3 regions of the Sutcliffiella cohnii genome follow, and region 2 is predicted to be linked to each of the others. Evidence: riboswitches for the same ligand, from Rfam matches in the RefSeq annotation. Region 2 holds a riboswitch; each other region holds the start of a gene.
What was found. Region 2 has a riboswitch for cobalamin ahead of BC6307_RS06710 (DUF4430 domain-containing protein). Riboswitches for the same ligand answer to the same signal wherever they lie in the genome.
Positions count from the first base shown of each region.

Region 1 (6,939 bases), 630 kb from region 2:
AATTACACGCACTCCTGCGATCGACTCTAGCACTTTATCGTTCATTTCACCGAATGAATCTTGTGCTTCAGTGAACCGTTTGTGAATTTTTTTCCCGTAAATATTCATCGCTAGTGCCATTATCGGCAATGGGATAATTGCTGCAAGTGTGAGCTTCCAGCTAATTAAAAAGCCCATTGTACAAAGGATAATTAACATATACACACTCGAATCAACTAATGTTAATACACCAAAACCAGCTGTTATAGAGATTGCGCGCAAGTCATTTGTTGAGCGTGCCATTAAATCACCAGTTTTATTCTTTTCATAGAAGGTTGGTGTCATTTTCAACAAATGTCCCATTAAACTTCTTCTTAATAACCTCTCGACTAAAAAGGAACCCCCGAATAATTTATAGCTCCACATATACGTAATCCCATAAATAACAAGTGCTAGTAAAAATAAAAAGCCTACATACTGAATTAATTTTTCAGAAGTTAAAGTGCCAACATGAATTTCATCGATCGCATGCCCAATCATTCTTGGCGGGATTACTTCTAAAATCCCGACGACAATTAGTAAACATATCGCTATTGTATATCGCTTCCAATATTGTTTAAAAAACCAACTAAGTTTTGTAAGTACTGATAACATACTATCTTACCCCCTTGATCGAACAGTCGACCATTTTGTATTCGCTACCCTGAATCTGCCGTTCCTTCATACATAAGTCTAATAACAAATAAATTTTGCATAATGCTCTCCTCCTAAATTTGTTTTAAATATATCCAAAAAGCTCGAAAGGCTTTGTTGGTAAAAAAAGGATGTAGATGAAGACAAAAAAAGACACACCGAACGAAAGTCGGTATGCCGATATTAAAACATATAAAAAGCACACGTCACGTTCTGTTAGCGTGACCTGTGCTAAAATAGGTAATTTGAAATGATGATAGTACTCCCTTGTGTTTACAACGGAGAGCTAGATGAGGACAGGTCACGAATTTTATTAAGTTTGTCATTCATTACGTTTAATACAATAGATTTTTTCATGTTCGTGTACCTCCCTTTCTCCATTTTTTAATTAGTAGTAAATTCCACTTTTCCACAATAACACCGTGGACAAGTTATTGTCAATTACTAATTTTAAAAATATTTTAAATTATATATTGCCCAAATACTCTTTCCTTGTTAAAATCGTAAAAAGCTCAAGGGGGAATTTTCCATGTTTTATCCACATTTACGTGAAGGGGCTACTATTGGAGTCACAGCACCATCTTCTGGTGTGCAAGAAGTTTTACATTCTTTGTTGGATCAGGCACAAAAAAGACTAGAATCAGAAGGATTTACTGTGAGGTTCGGAAAAACAGTAAAAACCCAACATAAAGCAAAGTCTGCACCAGCTAAGGTGAGAGCAGATGAATTAAATGCCATGTTGCAAGACGATGGAATCGATACGATCATCCCACCATGGGGCGGGCAATTGTTGATTGAAATACTGCCGTATGTTGATTTCGTAAAAATGAAGCGAAAATGGATACTCGGATATTCCGATACAAGTGTTTTGTTATTAGCAACGACATTAAAAACAGGGATTGCAACGGCACACGGCACTAACTTAGTAGATTTACGAGGAGAATATTCCGACGAAACAACCGCCATGTGGAAACAAGTGCTACAAACAAAAGCTGGAGAAGCAGTAATTCAACATTCATCAGAGCTTTTCCAAAAACAGTGGCAACACGGCAACCCTACTCCTCACATTTTTCATTTAACCGAAAAAACGGAATGGAAAACAGTGAACGGTAAAGATGTAACCGTGAAAGGTAGAATACTTGGTGGGTGTGTAGATGTTATTCGCCACTTAATTGGTACACCTTTTGGCGATGTGAAAGCATTTCAAGAACAATTCACAAACGGCGAACCGATTCTTTGGTACTTCGAAAACTGTGAGCTTTCGACAACAGACTTAAGAAGGTCGATAGTTCAAATGAAATTAGCAGGTTGGTTTAATAATTGTTCAGGAGTCTTATTCGGAAGAAGTCCAGCAAATGAACCAGTGGACGGGTATACGGTTGAGGATGTATATGAAGAGATAGCTTCTGAACTGGAAGTACCGGTTGTGTATGACATAGATTGCGGGCATGTTCCTCCTCAAGTAACGTTAATTAATGGAGCGATGGCGGAAGTAGAAGTTAAAGAAGGAAAAGGAACGATTATACAAAAGTTTATATAATATAATTTATCAACATCGGGATTTTATTTATCAAAGAGTTCTAAAGGGTGGAGTGTATTAGCTAAGTATTTTTATACCGTGGAGAAAGCCGAAATAACTTACGATGTCGTAGCTTAAATAACAACTAGTTAGAAAAACATTTAGCAGACTAAATGGTGCTGTCCTAAAAGTCCAGTTGAGACTGACTTTTAGGACTTTTAAGTTTGTTATCCTAATAAGGGTTTAAAATTTTTATTAGCAGTTAGTATAGATCTCTATTAATTAACGAATGAACGCCATTTCCCTATTAGAAAGAGCATCCTTTAACCATCGGGGATGCATTTTCAATAAATCTTGCGGTAAATTATCTGGACTGAAAAATTTTATTTCAAGTGATTCATCAGAATTACGTCTAAGTTCTCCGCCTGTAATTTCAGCAAGAAAACAAGTTGTTATAAAATGTACTACTTTACCATTTGGATATGCAAACACCTGTGAATTAGGCTCAGAGTACACACCAATAAGTTTTTTTATTTTTATATCTAAGTTAGTTTCCTCTTTTACTTCTCTAATAGCTGCTTCAGAAACTGTTTCTCCAATTTCTATATGTCCTGAAGGAATACCCCATAGCTTTACATCAGCTCTTTTCTGTAACAAAACTTGTTTTTCCCCATTCAAAATAATAACTGCTACACCTGCTTTTAATTCATCAATTCTTTTCATTTAATAAACCTCCCTTAAAATAATAAAAAAGGTCCGAGGGGATAAGGATTTCAACGCAAAAGCAAATACGCTGAACCTTTCCCCTCGGACCTTTTATGTCAATAGGTGCCTTTTACGTTATGGTAAAAGATGTAGCCCTCGGTCACAGACCTACTAGATAGCGGAACCCTAGCTACAATTTTCAAGTTCATATTTATTTTACAACTATTACTTAGAAGATGAAAGAAGCTTTTCGTTCATACAATAACTTTCACAAAAAAATAGCACCCTAATTCACACAAATTTAATCATAGTCAAGATGTTCATTCGGTGTTATTTGTATGCTAAAAGATATGTATACTATTACGATTCACTAAAAAAGCGGATCAGCAACCACGTTTTTTCATTACTATATTTTCTCATTTGACCACTTGTTCTCTAACAACCTTTTTTCTCTTCTAATTGTTGCTTCCTTCAGTAACTGGATTTCTTTTTCCGTTTCAGGGATTACGCCTGGAACTGGGACTGGTTTACCTTCGCTATCAATTGCAACCATTGTTAAAAGGGATGTTGTTGTAAGTTTTGTTTCACCTGTTTCAAACTGATGACACTCCACTTTTACATACACTTCCATTGACGTTCTTCCAGTAGATATAACCACTGCTTCTAACGTTAATATATCTCCTACTTTTGCTGAAGATAAAAAATTCACTGTATCAATCGAAGCTGTTACGACCACCTTGTTACTATGTTTCATCGCTGCTATGGCAGCTATTTCATCAATATACGATAAAACAACTCCTCCAAAAATTGTTCCTAAATGATTCGTATCTGGAGGTAAAACTAGTTTCGTTTGTACAGTTCTAGATACATTTGTTGATATTTTTCCCATCATTCTCCCACTCTCTTTTATGTTTTTTGCTTCTACAAGAAAGTGGTTGGAAAATAAAAAATCCATCACTCTAATATGAGGATGGATTAAAGGCAAAGAAAATAAAACTAGACAAATAGAGCCCTATTTTCTAATATTTGCGCACCATTATCCAACCTTCCTAACTCCCGAAGAAGACGATCGTTCATCATAATGGCAGGTCTCCTGACTCGTGCTTCTACCTACTTTAAGTCCTTCCCGTCGAATGACAGTGGCTATTCTTATTTCGTCGGCACCTACAGTTGCGGGTACAGTTCTGGTTTTAGACCAGATTCCCTATTAAGTCTAATTGACACCATTATTATTGGTATGTTTTATTCATTTGAAAAACTTATTTCTATTAGTAGTTTATTACAAAGTTACTATTCTGCCAACTCGTTCACCATGTAATGTTTGCCATTCTTCTCTAAGTACTCCGAGCTTCACAGAATCATAGTACTCATCGTTTACAATACGAGCTTTTCTAATTCTAGCTTCCTCTATCATTCCAAGTTTTTTTCCAACACTCACCATTCGATGGTTTCCTGACCATGTAGTATATCCTAATCTAACTAGTATAGGAAATTGTTTAAACAAATGAGTGACCCATAATTTAATAGCCTCCGTTCCATATCCACCATTCCAATAGTCAGGAAGATAGATGATAATACCTACCTCCATCCATCGGGAAGGCTCGTGCTCCCAATAGTAAACAACGGTGCCAATAATTTTACCATCCACTTCTATAATCATTTCGGAATCATAACCCGATTCTAACTGACCTATCATCCGATTATAAAAATCTTCATATTCCACTCGGACTAATGGAAAGTATGGTGCATCCCATTTTTTAAACTCTGGGTCCTCTTCTCCATATCTTAATTTCCAAAGAGTTTGTATATCTTCTTTTTGTACCGACCTAAGAATAATTTTTTCTCCAACTATTTTTAACATAAATTCTCTCCGTTATATTATTTTATGAGGAACATCCTCCGCCACCACAGCTTGCGTCCCCGCTAGAGCAACTACTATCTCCACCACTATTTTTATCGCTACTAGTTGCAGATCCGCAAAAAACAGCACTTGTACATCCACTACTAGAATTCGAAGCAGATGAGTATAAATACGCCTTTGCCATTAACCAATATTGGTCATAATAATAGATAGAATAAAACACCATAATTAATGAGGTATTCGAAAAATCACCATATTGCTGTTGTTTCGTGAATGCTCCTTTTTCGTTTCGTTTATGAATTTCATCTGCTTGATGGGATTGTTCTTTTAACCTAGTTATTAAGTAATCTACTATCTGATTTGATTCCTCTGTAATTTTGAAATATTTATTTTTCAAGTATTCCTTATCCTTGTATTTAAATTCGGTAATTTGAGCTGGATTTAGTGGGTTCTTAAAGAAGTCTCCCCAAGTCGACCAACTATATGTTGTTACTTCAAACAATTGCGAGAACACCCAATCAAAGAACGCACGCTCACCAGGGTCCCCTCCACCTTGTACATTTGGTTTATGATGTAACATGCTGCCATTAAATTTTTCTGAAAAAGTTTGATAGGCTTGCGTAAACATCAACATTTCATGCCAAACATCATCTACTTCTTCACTATACATCGGAACAGTTTTTAGCACTCTCGTTAAAATAAAAAACCGTTTCAGCTCAAAAATACGCCATTCTAGTTCGTCCTCTGAAACTTTCGCGTTTTGTTGTAAAAACCGTTGCTTTACTTGATTTATATACTCATCAGGAAGTGCTAACTCTAATTTAGCGATTAACGGTTGAATTGAGGTGTTTTCAATAGCTCCTAAGTTTTCCGGTATATTTTCCTTTTTTAAGTTTTTGGTGGGCTTTATTTTTCTAAAAATACCTACTAAGGCTAATACGACAACGAATAAAATTAAAATAAAAATAACAACTGTTTCCATCTTATCTCCCCCCTTTATTCTTTTTATTAATACGATATGAAACGTTTAAAAGTTTCATTTATTAAATAATACATAATATTAAAAAAGCATCCTATAAAAAGGATGCTTTCCATTATGGTAATCTTCTACCTCTAGAAGTAACGTACAAGTTATACCATTGTTCTCTCGTCATTTTTTCTGAAACAGGTACAGCGTCTTGACAAGCTACAATGCGGTCTGGATTTGTCGTACCGATGACAGGTTGAATCATTGCAGGATGGCGCATTAACCAGCCTAGTACGATAGCTTCCCTTGTTGTTTCTAGTTCTTCCGCCATTCTAGCTACTAACGCCGCTGTATTTCTTTCTGCTTCTGTTTTAATTTCTTCCTCTCGACCGGTGAAGACACCTTTTCCTAATGGAGACCACGCTTGGATTTGTATATCTTTTTCCATACTATATTCTAAAAATCCATCTGTGAAATGGGCTGAAGTCCCTTCGTGTTGGTTTACTAATACACCTTGGTCCACCCAGTTTAATTTGCGCAAACTCATTTCTAATTGATTTACGATGATAGATTCGTTTGTATACGTTTGCAGAAGTGCTACTTGTGCTTTATTCATGTTGGAAACACCGAAGTGTTGTACTTTCCCTTCTTTTTTCAGAAGTTCAAACGTTTCTGCCACTACTTCTGGTTCCATCAATGGATCTGGTCTATGTAATAGTAAAATATCTAATTGTTCAATGTTCAACCTTGCAAGAATACCATCGACAGAGTTTATAATATGCTCTTTTGAAAAGTCATATCGACCTGGCCCAGCATCATCTTCGAACCGAATGGCACATTTACTTTGAATGACCATTTGCTCACGTAGGCTTCTATTGTTTTTCAACACTTCACCGAAAACCTTTTCTGCTTTTCCTCTCGTATAAATATCAGCATGATCAAACATCGTAATTCCTGAAGATAATGCCGCCTCTACCGCTTTCTCCGCTTTTAACACTTCTTCTGATGAAAACGGCGAATTGTCCCAGCCTCCACCAAATCCCATGCATCCTAATACTAATCTACTGTTTGTAATATTTCTTTTTTGTAACGGCATTGTTCTCATAACTAATCATCCTTACTTTTTAAAAGATATTAATATTGTAAGAAATAAATGGTGGGGAAGCAAATAGTTATTTTCCTTTTAGTGCCTCTCGAATATGAAACATAACAAAA
Region 1 is NZ_CP018866.1:771,978-778,916, reverse strand. It holds gene BC6307_RS03755 (ABC transporter ATP-binding protein) at 1-633, opposite strand, end outside; gene BC6307_RS03750 (S66 family peptidase) at 1,202-2,212, shown strand; gene BC6307_RS03745 (NUDIX domain-containing protein) at 2,474-2,914, opposite strand; gene BC6307_RS03740 (acyl-CoA thioesterase) at 3,303-3,788, opposite strand; cobalamin riboswitch at 3,963-4,139, opposite strand; gene BC6307_RS03735 (GNAT family N-acetyltransferase) at 4,176-4,757, opposite strand; gene BC6307_RS03730 (glycine-rich domain-containing protein) at 4,780-5,739, opposite strand; gene BC6307_RS03725 (aldo/keto reductase) at 5,852-6,829, opposite strand.
Region 1: it holds a riboswitch for cobalamin, as region 2 does, so the genes downstream of both, BC6307_RS03740 (acyl-CoA thioesterase) here and BC6307_RS06710 (DUF4430 domain-containing protein) in region 2, are expected to answer to the same signal.

Region 2 (6,939 bases):
AATAATTGATCGTGGGATTAATACTCCCATAAGTAACTGAAGTTAAACTAGGTCCTCGTATACCTTCTGGTGAAAAATCAAGATATCCGTTGAACTCATTGTCTTTTCTATATTTATTCATCACTTCAAATATTTCTTGTCGTATCCAAAATGTTTTACTATCAAATGTGTCCCGAATAGAATTGTTTTGTTGGTCAATCGAAAGTTGGATCATAAAACTTGGGTCTCTTTCGTCGTAAAATACCCCGATGAAATCTCCTTCCTCTACGCCATTAGTACTTCGACTAGATTTATAAACATAACCATTAGAAATCACTAAATCGTGAGAGTTCGTTAAATAATCAATAAATTGTTCTTTTATTTCTGGGTATTCTTTTTTTGTGTTTTTTATAATATTTCCTACCGCACTAATTAATAGTATGAACGTTATAAAAATAAAAAAAGGTTTATATTTCAAATTATCATCACTTCTCTTCTTAGTAACTTTTGGATTGGATATGCAGTTCTTCATATTTAATTTCTATCACTTGAAGAAAATTCCTTTGTTAAATACATTATAACAAAACAATAGCTTCCTATAGTAGTAACAAACTCATCCAGTAAGCTATAATTAATAGAAACAAAGGACAAAACGAAACATATTAAAAAATGGGTGATCATGATGTATGAAGGTAAACGCATTTTAATAATTGAAGATGATCAAGAGATTAGTAGGCTACTCTCTGTAATTTTAGAAAAAGCGAATATGGAACCTGTCGCAGCCTATTCAGGTACAGAAGGTTTGTTGCAGATACAAAACAATATGTTTGATTTAATTTTATTGGATTTGATGCTACCGGGCAAAAGTGGGGAGGAACTTATAGGAGAGATTAGAGAAATGAGTTCCGTACCGATTATTGTCATTTCAGCCAAAGTCGATATCGAAAATAAAGTGCAAGTGTTGAAAATGGGTGCAGATGATTATATAACGAAACCGTTTCATCAAGAAGAAGTGATGGCCCGAGTGGAAGTACAATTACGAAAAGCAAACACACAACCGGAACAGTCAGCGGAAATAGGTTGGCGTGAGCTTAAAATGAATACGGAAAAACGGTCTGTAAAATTAAAAGAGAAAGAGCTCCAGCTGACGATTGCTGAGTTTGATATTTTAACCTATTTCATGAACAATCCCGAGCGTGCCCTTTCTAAAAAAGAAATATATGAAAGTATTTGGAAGGGGACTTATTATGGTGATGATAATACGATTAGCGTTCACGTCTCGAACCTCCGTAAGAAAATTTCCGAAATTACGACGGAAGAATATATAAAGACCATTTGGGGAGTAGGTTTTATGCTTACGTGACTCTTACCTTTACGATTTCTTTATGATTTGCTTAAAGGATTTTAAAGACTTCTAAGCTAAACTGGAAATAACAACGAATATAGTTAAGGGAGTCGAAAAGATGAGTACGATCATTCAGACACGTCAATTGACGAAAAAGTATAGGGAACAAGAGGTTCTGAAACCGCTTGATTTCTCAGTGGAAAAAGGGGAAATCTGTGCATTAATTGGAAAGAATGGTGCTGGCAAATCGACGTTATTCAAAGTTCTTGCAGGCCAAATAATGCCGACAAGTGGGGAGGTTCTCCTTTTTGGAAAATCTGGTAAAGAGATAGAGCGAGAGAAAAAAAGAATGGGTTTTATGATTGAAACACCTGCGTTTTTCCCGGATTTTACGGCAGTTCAAAATCTAGAATATTTTCGGATTCAACGTGGTGTTGTGGACAAGAAACGTATGTATGAAGTTCTAGAAATTGTAGGTCTTGCAAAAGAAAAGAAGAAACGATTTAAAGATTATTCCATGGGGATGAAGCAACGATTAGGGATAGCTTTATGTCTCTTAAGTAACCCCGATTGTTTAGTGCTGGATGAGCCAATCAATGGATTAGATGTGGAGGGGATTATCGAAATCCGGACATTATTGAGGAAGCTCAATCAGGAAAAACATATTACGATATTAATTTCTAGTCATATTTTAACGGAATTGAAATTGGTAGCAACTCGGTTTGTATTTATAAAAGATGGTGTAATCTTCGATGATTTAAGCAAAGACGCTCTAGAAGAGAAGAGTAGGAAACAAATTGTCCTAACGGTTGATAATTCAGTGAAAGTGGCACAACTTTTAGACCGAGCATATGGGGATATAGAGTTTAAAGTCCTTCCTAATCACGTCATCTCTATCCAAAATCATATAGAGAGCAGTGGAGAAATTAATCGCCTTTTAGTTGATAATGGTGTGATGGTGAAGGAGTTTCGCATTGAAGCTCTGAATTTAGAAGAATACTTCTTAGGATTAGTGGAGGAAAGTAACAATGATTAATTATATGAAAAGCGAATATTATCGTCTTCTCCGTAAAAAAGGCGTGCATTTTACAAGTGTCATATGTTTATTGTTGATCGTTGTGGCTGCCACTGTTCTTCAATATTTAGACAAAGTGGACCCTACTTTCCCGTATGCTACTAGTAATTATTTTTATTCCAATGTCATTGCCTTAGGTTTAATCATCATCATCATAGGGTTCATTTTTAATTCGGCTCTCACAAGCAAAGATGATATGTCGTTGATAAAACAAACTGTTTCTTTCGGCATTTCACGGGGTACAATTTTCTGGTCTAAGCTCATCTTAACGTTAAGCTATTTTGTACTTATTTGTGTCATTGGTATGTTTTTAATGATTGCCTTAGGGGAGAGCTTACTAATTACGGATAATCATTCAGTCCATAATTTTCTGATAGCGAGTGTAAATATGGCTCCACTTGTTTTAAGTGGATTTATTTTAACCCATGTGTTAAAAGTGATGAAAGTTCGAGACGTTTATATCTTTATCCTACTATTATTTATATATGGATTCTCTAGTAATCTTGTCCGGATGTTGTTCCGTCCGTTTCAAGGCTTGAGCGATGTCTATAAATATATGCCTAATACGTTATTTAACGATAACCTTGGAAACTATATAGTGGAAGCAGTCCCATTCAGTTACGAATATTGGGTGATCGGCATCGGAATTTCACTGTTTGTTTTATTCATCGGAGCAAATAGATTCGCTAAACAAAACATCGATTGATTAGAAGGGATGAATGAAAGTGAATAGCTGGTTGATTATCATAATCTTAGGTTTCCTGCTGATGGTTTCCGTCTCCAAGCTTCTACTGTTCCATTGGGATATTAGAAGGATGACAAAACAATTAGAGGAAATCAGTGAAAATTTCGGGACAAATGAATTAGTTCGTACAAATACTCATAATAAAAACTTGAGTAGATTTGCGACGAAAATCAACCAGCTCATTCAATTATACAAACAGAACCAACAGTCTGTCGAAAGAAGAGAAATGGAACTAAAGCAAGAAATCACCAATATCTCCCATGATTTACGAACTCCTTTAACATCGATCAAAGGATTTTCAGAGCTTTTAACAGATCCGTCTATTTCAGAAGGGGAAAAGAAAGAATTCCTAGAGATTATCCAGAAGAAAATCGATAATCTCACGATGATTGTAGATTTATTTTATGAACTATCACAACTTGATTCCTCTGACAAGAAATTGACGATGGAGAAACAGTCTCTAGATCAAATTGTTGTAGAATCAATGCTAATGTTCTATGAAGATTTTGAGAAAGAGCAATTACAGGTACAATTGGTTGAGGAGAGTGTACCTCCTATTCTTGCTGACAACAAAGCAACCGTTCGGATTGTAACGAACATCATTCAAAATGCTTTAACTTATGCCAAAAGCTATTTAAAAATAAGTTTTGTTGAGGAAGAGGAATACATTAGGTTAAGGGCAGTAAATGATGTGGAGAAGATTGATGCTGCGAAACTCCAACAGATTTTTAATCGAACTTATAGGCTGGATTCTAGTCGTACGGGTACACATCTTGGATTGGGGCTTCATATTGTTCAGCAACTTGTTAATAAACAGGGTGGAAAAGCAGTAGCTAATGTACGTGATAATGAATTTATTATGGAAGTGTCGTTTCGGAAGTGGGATTAGGAGTGAACGAGAGGGTAGGATCATTGTTCACACATTTTTAAAAGCGATGTCAAAAAAGTGTGGAACGTTTTCCTGTCCCTTTGTTCACCATTCATCCGTTAGCAAATTATGGTTGTTTAATAATTTGTTTAAATCTATAATAGGTTTGTAGTACAAAAATTGAATAGAAACTTTTATGGTGCTTTTTTAGAAAGCTTAATTGGGAAGTTCGGTTAAAATCCGACGCGGTCCCGCCACTGTAACGCGGAGCAACTTATCGTATCCACTGATTTTTATGAAAATTGGGAAGGGGATAAGCTTGTGGTGAAGCGAAGCCAGGAGACCAGCCATTCAAGTACTCTAGTAATCTCACGAGGATGGGAAGGAGAAGATATGATCTTGTATGACTATTTACATATGACACAGATGTGTCTTATTTGTGTAAAACATCTTCCCTTCAACAAAAAGAAGGGAAGGTGTTTTTTTATTGTTTAAAAAGCTGAATACCAACTAGATCCCACTACATAGTAATTCGTCACATCAATAATTATCACCACACCAACGTCAGGAGAAGAAAAAATCTTTAAATAGGGAGAGAGAAGCTTGTTACATTCATTTTTCAAAAAAAGTATAGCAACGATACTTAGCATTCTACTAATCTTTTCGTTATTTCATCCTATTGCTGCAACCGCTAGTGAAAAGGACACCATTAACATTTCCGTTCGAATTGAGAGTTGGGACAAAACAGTAGCGCCTTTAACTACTATTGAACTGGCCCCTTACGATATAACAAGAACGGTCGGAAACAATAAAGTTGGTAATTGGCATCTTACGAATGACCAACCTTTAGCCATTCATGCCATCATTAAAGCGCTTGAACTACAAGGTCTAGACGTAACCAAAAAATCTGTTATTGACGTTGGCTATCAAGGTAACTATATCGCTGGTGTGAATAATGTATATGAATTTGATTACGGTTTTACATCAGGCTGGATGTATAAAGTAAATGGTGTTTCTCCTTCTGTTGGAGTAGGAACTTACGAACTATCTAACAACGATATCGTAGAGTTATATTATATCGGGGATATGATGAATCATCATTTCGGAAAAATTGCTGCTTCTGCTACGGAAGTAAAAGAAGGGGATGAAGTTACTTTTACGGTGACAGGAGAGCCAGCTAACTGGGGAACTCCACCACCTGATGAAGCGATAGCAGATGCAACCATTTTAATTAATGGAGAAAAAAGTGAATTTAAGACAGATCAAAATGGAAGGGCTTCCATTCCGTTAACGAATGTAGGTACGTATTGGGTTACAGCAGAAAAGTTTGGAGCAAATTCCTATAATATGATTCGCCCGACGCCTATTAAAGTAGTCGTAACAGAAAAACTACCTTTGGTCCAAGCAATTGATCCAGTGGAATCAGTGGAAGTACCGTTTGGGACGAGTAAGGAAGATGCACTCCTTCATTTAACACCAACTACGAATCTAACAGATAGTAAAGGCAATAAGCACGAAGTCCAACTTTCGTGGTCTATTGATGGATTTAACTCAACTCAATCAGGAGAATATACGGCAACCGGGACTTTTTCTTTACCGGCAAACATAGAGCAAGGAAGTGTAGCTTTACTCGTCACAACTGTTGTAAAAGTGGCAGAACAAGCAACACCACCAGCCCCACAACGTGAATTGCCAGAAATAAGTACGTGGGCAACGCAAATTTCCAAGTGGATACTAAAAAATACAGACTTTTCACAGCATGACAACTTTAATGACTGGGACGCAATTGCTTTAGCGAGAAGTGGGCATTCCGTTCCAGAGCAATATTACGGGACATTAGTTGATTACGTAACAGAAAGAGAAGGGAACTTCCGTTTAGTTACCGATTACGAAAGAATGGCCATCGCGGTTGCTGCCATTGGAAAAGACCCTACAGATGTAGCTGGGTATAATTTTATTGAAAAAATATATAATCACGAGCGACTGACGAACCAAGGTACGAACGGTGTAACATATGCCTTGATTGCGCTAGATACATTCTCATATGAAATACCAGAGGACGCGCTTTGGAATCGTGATAGTTTAGTAGATTGGTTGTTGGACCAACAAAATGATGACGGAGGATTTCCTCTTGCAAAAGGATCTATAAGTGATGTAGATGTCACAGCAATGACCTTACAAGCATTATCTAACTATCAAACAGATGAAAGAGTACAAACGGCAACAGAACGTGCAGTCGCATGGCTGGCAGAAACGCAATTATCAAATGGTGGCTATAAGCTTTGGGGAGTAGAAAATAGTGAGAGTGTCTCTCAAGTTATTATTGCTCTTTCTAGTCTGAAAATTGAAGTAGAAGATGGGCAGTTCATTAAACCAGAAGGAGATTTATTATCAGCACTTTACGCATATGCGAACGAAGATGGTGGAATGGCTCACACTTTAGGAGATGAAAGTAACTATATGGCTTCCCATCAAGCACTTATGGCTTTGGCGGCCTATGAGAGAAATAAAAATGGGAAGGCCTCACTTTATAACATGCAAGACGTTCATGAGGAAGAAGAAGTCGAATCAAACCCGAGAGATGACAAAGAAGAGGAGAAACCAGGTAAAGAACAACCAAAACCAGAACAACAGCCTGAAGGAAAACAGCAAGAGGAAGCTCCAAAAAATAACGCCAATAACGAAAATAAAGAAGAAGGAAAGAAAGAATCGAACAAAGCTGGAAGCAATACAGGTGATGTGAAAAATAAACTTCCAAAAACAGCTACATCCATTTACCAGTTCTTACTTCTTGGTTTTGCCTTACTCCTTATCGGTACATTCCTATATCGATTACAAGCAAGAAAAGGGTAAACATTACAAAGAAAGGGAGGAGACTTCTCCTTTCTTTCCTTAATTTTTAGGAGGGTTGTCATGACAAGAAAAAA
Region 2 is NZ_CP018866.1:1,403,217-1,410,155, forward strand. It holds gene BC6307_RS06685 (hypothetical protein) at 1-457, opposite strand, end outside; gene BC6307_RS06690 (response regulator transcription factor) at 662-1,342, shown strand; gene BC6307_RS06695 (ABC transporter ATP-binding protein) at 1,443-2,360, shown strand; gene BC6307_RS06700 (hypothetical protein) at 2,353-3,105, shown strand; gene BC6307_RS06705 (sensor histidine kinase) at 3,215-4,033, shown strand; cobalamin riboswitch at 4,193-4,378, shown strand; gene BC6307_RS06710 (DUF4430 domain-containing protein) at 4,616-6,865, shown strand; gene BC6307_RS06715 (DUF4430 domain-containing protein) at 6,926-6,939, shown strand, end outside.

Region 3 (6,939 bases), 1.4 Mb from region 2:
CCCATCATTAGCGGCCATTATAGCGGTACCAGTAGGAGCAGCAATATCCACTCCTTTATGTGTTCCACCTCTTGTACCAAAGTAATCAGTAAACCTACCCTCGTCTAATTGTAAGGGCCACTGCCAAGTCTTTATATCTCTAAGTACATTATGTTCTGTTTCTGCTTTCACACTTGTTCCACCGATAAACAATAGAAAGATACAAAGTGCCATTACTATGACGACCGCCAAGCGTTCTATTAAATTATTCATAATGTCCTCCTACAATAAAGAAAGTTGTTAGATGATATGTACGCTTGGTCTAAAATATGACAGGCTTTCGTTTAATTGTGTCAAAAATACTACTTTTACAACACAATGATTTCCATAATCGTAAAATGTAGGAATAAAAAAGTAGCAAACCAAGGTTGGTTTGCTACTTTTTTTAGTTCATAGGATTTGCAGCTAATGGTACCGAAAGTGGAACATTTAAACGAATCGAACCAATCATATCAGCGTTAGGATAATTAAATTGTATTTGCTCGAATCCAAAGTCTCTCGCCGTTAACATTAATGCTTGGAGAGCTGTTGAATGTTCTTCTGTATTTTCTAATGCAAGGCTATTATCAAAAGAAATAGTTACCATTTCTTCATCATTGGTTATCACTTGGTCTACTCTCATATTAGCTGGAATCGATGGAAATACGTAATTAATATTCGGTATTTGGCTCATCGCCTCTACCGCCTCTTGCATAGACTGAAATTCTTCTTTTGAGGCGACTAACAAGCTTTTGCTAACATCATCATTTCTTTGAAATTTAAAATATGCTACTCGCTTAAACGTATCAATCAAATCAAATTCTTTAACATCGTTACCTATTTCAACTCCAGCTTTACCCTCATTTAAATATTCTACTTCAGTAAAGTTGTGCCATCTAAACGTTTCTTGTACCTCTTGGAAAAAAGCGTTCATCTGTGTAGAAGAGTATGCCCGATGTCCTGCATTCATCTCCATAATGACTCTATCATTACCGTCAGTAGCCGTACCTTGAGAGAAAGTAATATTATCATTTAACATTGTATTCATCAGTCCAAATGAAGGTAAATCAATTAAATTTCCTAATTCTTGTCGTAATTCGTTAAATGCTTCTATATACGTTCTATTATTTTTTTGAACAACAAAAGAAAGCGGTAATGTTAGTGGATCATCGGTTCCTTCTAACTCAGCGGAAACGGCCAAAGTAATTACATATTCTTCTGACTGACTAACAGTCGTTACTACATAATTCGGAAAATCATTCGTTGATTGAACGTCAAAAGATTCGTTTTCACTATTTTCTTTATAGTCCGTTACATTAAACGATTCTTCCTCTACAGCGATATCAGCACTACTATCATCAGCATACATCTCCATTGATCCTCCTCTATCTTGAGGGGCATCAAAGGCACTGTTACTATTACTATCCATTTTTTGAAACGTGAAAGGAGAAATGATTGCAAAAAGGAGAATCGCCGCAATTAAAGCTACGCTAGGCATCCAGTTAATACGACGTTTCGGTGAAGTTTCTACCTTTTGCTGAATATTTGCATATATCTCTTCCGCTGAACGCTCATCCGTCATTTTTGGTAATTGATTAAATAACTTCTCCATTTGCTCATCGTCCGTTTTACGATGCATTACTATTTCCCCCTTTCTCCTCTAATTCTTCCATATGGGCTTTTAAGGCTTTAACCGCACGGTGCTGAGTTGTTTTTACTTTACTTTCAGACCAACCTAACACTTGCGCAGTTTCTTGAATAGAGAGAGCTTGAATGTAACGGAGAATAAGAACAATTCGGTGATCCATCTTACATTTATCTAAGCAACGATACAACAATTGAACCTGTTCATTTTTCACAGCTACTTCTTCCGGTAATGGTGCAACATCTTTCACTTGTTGCTTATTCCAATCAAACGTTTCAAGAAGTTTGTTTTTCCATCCCTTTTGTTTTCGAAATGAATCAATAGCTACATGTTTAGCTATCGAAAATAGCCATGTTTTTTCACTACTTTTCCCTTCAAATCGGTCGTATGAGCGTAGAACTTTTATATAAACTTCTTGAACGAGGTCTTCCGCTTGTTCTTTATTTTTCACCATATAAAATAAAAATTGATAGACGTCTTGGTGATATTTTTCATAGAGCTCTTGAAAAACGGCATGCATTCTAAACCCTCCGTTCAATACATTAGTCGAAACTTTTCGTACAAAGTTACATTACAAATATATTACAAAATATTACGAATGACTAGATTTTTTTTAGTACTTTTTGGAAAACTTAAGAAGGCTTTAATAAGATATTTTAAAAGAGCAATAGTTTGGCTTTTTAAAAATTTAAAAAAGAAGCCATAATATATGACTTCTTTTTATATATACTATATAACTAATTTCTAATTATATCTACTGTTTATTATACGATTGCACCATAAACGAAGCTTCTCTTTTTATGATCGGGGATAGAATAGGATATAACACTATAAAGAATACGATATTTCCAATTGCATGATTAAAGTCAAACGGTAATCCCGCTAAGTAATACGGCCAAAACAATTTACCTATAATCAGGCGTTCTAGCGACATGATCAAACCAAAGAGCATGCCGCAAAATCCAGCGTACGTTGCAAGTAACCATATGGGCAATTTCTTAAATTTCATCCCAATGAGACCTGAAAGTACTCCAATTATGGACCACGCAATTATTTGAAGTAACGTCCAAGTACCACTACCTAAAAATAAGTTAGAAACAAATGCTGTTCCAGCAGCAAGTATGATACCGTTTTGAGGCCCCATCAAAAGGCAGCAAATAATAATGATTGCTGTAACAGGCTGTACATTAGGAACCGAGGAAAACACCATTCTACCTACTACACATAACGCTATTAATAAGCCTAATAAAGCAATTTTTCTTGTGCTCATTAGCCTTCATACTTTGAATAGTTAAATTCAATAACATCGCCATCTTTTAACACATATTCGTTTGCGCCAACTAAGACTTCTTCATTATTTGCTGTATAAATCCAAAAGTAATTATTCTCGTAATCCGATTCAATACCGTTAATTCCTACAATAAATGCACCACTATCGTCTGTTGTTAATTCAAAGTGCTCATGCATTACATCCATCAGTGTTTCTCCTTCTTCAAACTGCAATGCCTCTTCACTTATTACTTCTTCCCCGTTATCTTTTACTAATTTAATCGTTACTTTGTTTACTTCTTCATTTTGTTCTACTCCAGCATTTGCGTTGTTATTTGTATTATTTGTGTTGTCTGCTGCACACCCCGTCACAATAAGAGATATTGCAACTAATAAACTAATCCAAATTTTTTTCATCACGTAATTCCCATCCTTTTATATATTATGAAAAAAAATAAATAGCTCATCCTTAAAGGATGAGCTATAAAACGACAACAATGAGGAATTCACCTTCTGCAGCAGGTTCAATACCATATTGTCGTTTCAGCTACTCATACCCCGAAGCTTCGAAACTTGTAAGTTCATTGGCAGGTCTACTGACTTATGCTTCTTCCTACTTTGAGCCTTCCCGTATGACGAACTCTCATTCCATACATACAGTGGTTACCTCATTTCGTCCACATTTACAGTTGCGGGGACAGTTTTGGATTCGCACCAAATTCCCTTTTAAGCCACAGTGTGACACCAATTTACTTATAATTATTAAGTTTATGAATACAGTACCATCTTACACAAAGAAGTATAAAATGACAAGAAAAATTGTTTCATAATAAACAAGATTATTCGGTACAACTTAACAAATTATTGCACAGTTCGTGGAATAACGAGAGAAAATGTCGTTCCCTCATTTAGTTTAGAATGTACACCTATTGAGCCGTTATGTGACTCTATTATATTTTTAACAATCGACAATCCTAAACCTGTTCCAGATCTACCTCTAGTTCTAGCCTTGTCCGCTTTATAGAAGCGTTCAAATACAAATGGTATATCTTCTTCTGGTATGCCTTGTCCAGTATCTTGTACATCTACTTTCATTCCAAGCTCTCCAAGCTCAACTCGAATCGTGATACTACCACCTGAATCTGTGTGACGTAGTGCATTATCAATTAAGTTAGTAAAAACTTGTTCCATTTTATCTACATCAAAATCAACTAGCGTGTCCCCAATTATTTCTGAATGAAGATCTACCATTTTCTCTTTAGCAAGACCATGAAACTTTCGAATCATTTTATCAAAAAACTCTTCCACTTCAACTTGTTCCCTGTTCACGGTGCTATGTCCAGACTCTAATCTAGCTAAATCAAGTAGGTCATTTACTAACCTCCCCATACGAAGTGACTCATCATAAATAACGGAGGCAAGTTCTTTCTTTTCTTCTTCGCTACCAGCAATATCATCCACTATTGCTTCACTATATCCTTGAAGCATTGAAATTGGCGTACGTAACTCGTGAGAAACGTTAGCGATAAATCCTTCTCTTAATTTATCTAAACGTCTTTCTTCCGTCATATCACGAATGACAGCTACTGCACCACGCACGTGGGTATTATTATATAAAGGACTCATGACGATTACCCAAGTTCTCCCCTGGTAGGTAAGTTCCATACTTTGCTCTCTTTCAAAGTTGACGACCCGTTGAAACATCTCTTTTATTTCATGAGGTAATTGTTCCCGCGTATCACTACCTTCTTGGTAAAACCATGCTTGCAAGAAACGTTCAGCAGGCGGATTCGTTATTAATATTGTCCCATCACGATTTAGCGTTATTACTCCATCTGCCATACTACTTAATATGTTTGCCAAATGTTCTTTTTCTTGATTAAGTGCATTTAAGTTAAACTTTAATTGTCTTCCCATTTGATTAAACGCCATCGCAAGTTCACCGATTTCATCATACGTTAAGATCGGAACTTTCGTGTCAAACTTACCTCTCGCTACTTCAAAAGCAGCCTCCCTCATTTTCCTTAATGGCGAGGTTACTCTTGATATTAAGAAAAACGCAAAAATGGTTGTAAGGAAAATAGCAATCCCCGCGGATATTAAAATAAGTTGTGTTGTTTGGTTCGTCGTTTCTTTAATCGCTGTTAACGATTGGTACATATAAACTGCGCCATCTTCTACACCATCAATATGAAGTGGGGTACCAACAATCATCATTTCTCCAAAAGCTTCTGATTCAGAATCTAAATCGGGTGAGTATGATTTTTTCGTTACAATTGTATGATCAAGGAAAACTTGGGAAAGTTCCTCATCTTCTCGGAAAAATTCGCTAGGTAAAACAGCATCTGTCTCATCTGTTGGGGAATGCCAGTAATGATCCTTGTCTGAAAAAATAATTACTCGAGAAACATCATCCGCAAGTTGCCAAGCAATTGATTTTGCCAGTTCAAAATCTTCATGTTCCTCTACAATCATCGATATTTTTCTACCTAACTGTGTTAATTCTCTTTCCGCCTCATTTACATGGTAGTTCTCGAAAAACTCTAATAACAATATTGTTAAAATAAATAATACAAACGTAAAAAGAAGTAAAATGGTAAGCCAAAGCTTACCTACAACACTTTTCCAAATCATGACTCATTGCCAGCCTCAAACTTATAACCTACACCCCAAACTGTAACAATCATTTTTGCTGCATGTTCGGATACTTTATTTAATTTTTCTCTTAACCTCTTTACATGAGTATCTACTGTACGTAAATCACCAAAGAACTCATATTGCCAAACTTCCTTTAATAGTTGCTCTCGATCAAAAACTTTGTCCGGTGATTTTGCTAAAAAATATAAAAGCTCGTACTCTTTAGGGGTTAAGTTAACATCTTTTCCGTCAGCACTTACTCTATGTGCATCATTATCTATTGTTAAATGAGGGTATACAATAATATCTTTTGAAGATGTTTCTGTATTTAAAAAGCTTGTTGATGACGCGCGGCGTAAAAGCGCTTTAACTCTAAGCACTACCTCACGTGGGCTGAACGGTTTAACGATATAATCGTCCGTACCAACTTCAAAACCTTGAACACGATTTGCTTCTTCTCCTTTAGCAGTTAACATAATTACTGGTGTTGCTTTTTTCTCTCGCAATTCTTTACAAACTTCCATGCCGTCCATTCCTGGCATCATAAGGTCTAGTAATATAACGTCATAATCATTCTCTAAAGCTAACGATAATGCGTCCTCACCATTATCTGCTTCTTCGATTACATAATTTTCTCTTTCTAGATACATTTTCAAAAGTCGACGAATTCGTTCTTCATCATCGACTACTAATATTTTATACTCTTGTTCCATCTTTCCATCCTCCTAATTTTCATACTAGTTCCGTATCATTAAGTACTCTTTCCTATTGTATCTAATATTTCTTCACAACGTCTAGCAAAGTCAGTGCTTGAGTAAATTATCCTTATATTAATGTAAGCCTCCACATATGATGTGAAGGCTTATGAAATTATTCATCTAATCAGTTTAATCTACATCGCGTAAGAGTGTAGTCCGGCAATAATTAAGTTTACTCCAATTAAGTTAAACATAATAATAGCAAATCCAACTAAGGCAAGCCAAGCCGATTTTTCTCCGTGCCAGCCTTTTCCAATACGTAAGTGTAGATATGCTGCATAAAATAGCCATGTGATCAATGCCCAAACTTCTTTCGGGTCCCAACCCCAAAATCTAGTCCATGCAATTTGAGCCCAAATCATAGCAAAGATTAATCCGCCTAGTGTAAAAACTGGGAAACCTATAGCAACAGAGCGATAACCAATTTCGTCTGCAACATCAAGGTTTACTCTTCTTACTGCTGGTTTTAGTAAAACTCCTAGAGGTTTTCTAAATAATAATCTTATAAGTACATATAAAATAGCTCCTGTAATAATAGACCAAATAACTGTATTCAATTTTTGTGTATGAATAATAGCTGGTAAACTTACAAGAGGGTTCATTCTATCTTCT
Region 3 is NZ_CP018866.1:2,780,807-2,787,745, forward strand. It holds gene BC6307_RS13845 (M23 family metallopeptidase) at 1-252, opposite strand, end outside; gene BC6307_RS13850 (GerMN domain-containing protein) at 425-1,657, opposite strand; gene sigX (RNA polymerase sigma factor SigX) at 1,647-2,183, opposite strand; gene BC6307_RS13860 (ECF transporter S component) at 2,418-2,933, opposite strand; gene BC6307_RS13865 (DUF4430 domain-containing protein) at 2,933-3,349, opposite strand; cobalamin riboswitch at 3,502-3,696, opposite strand; gene BC6307_RS13870 (ATP-binding protein) at 3,794-5,566, opposite strand; gene BC6307_RS13875 (response regulator transcription factor) at 5,563-6,282, opposite strand; gene ccsB (c-type cytochrome biogenesis protein CcsB) at 6,462-6,939, opposite strand, start outside.
Region 3: it holds a riboswitch for cobalamin, as region 2 does, so the genes downstream of both, BC6307_RS13865 (DUF4430 domain-containing protein) here and BC6307_RS06710 (DUF4430 domain-containing protein) in region 2, are expected to answer to the same signal.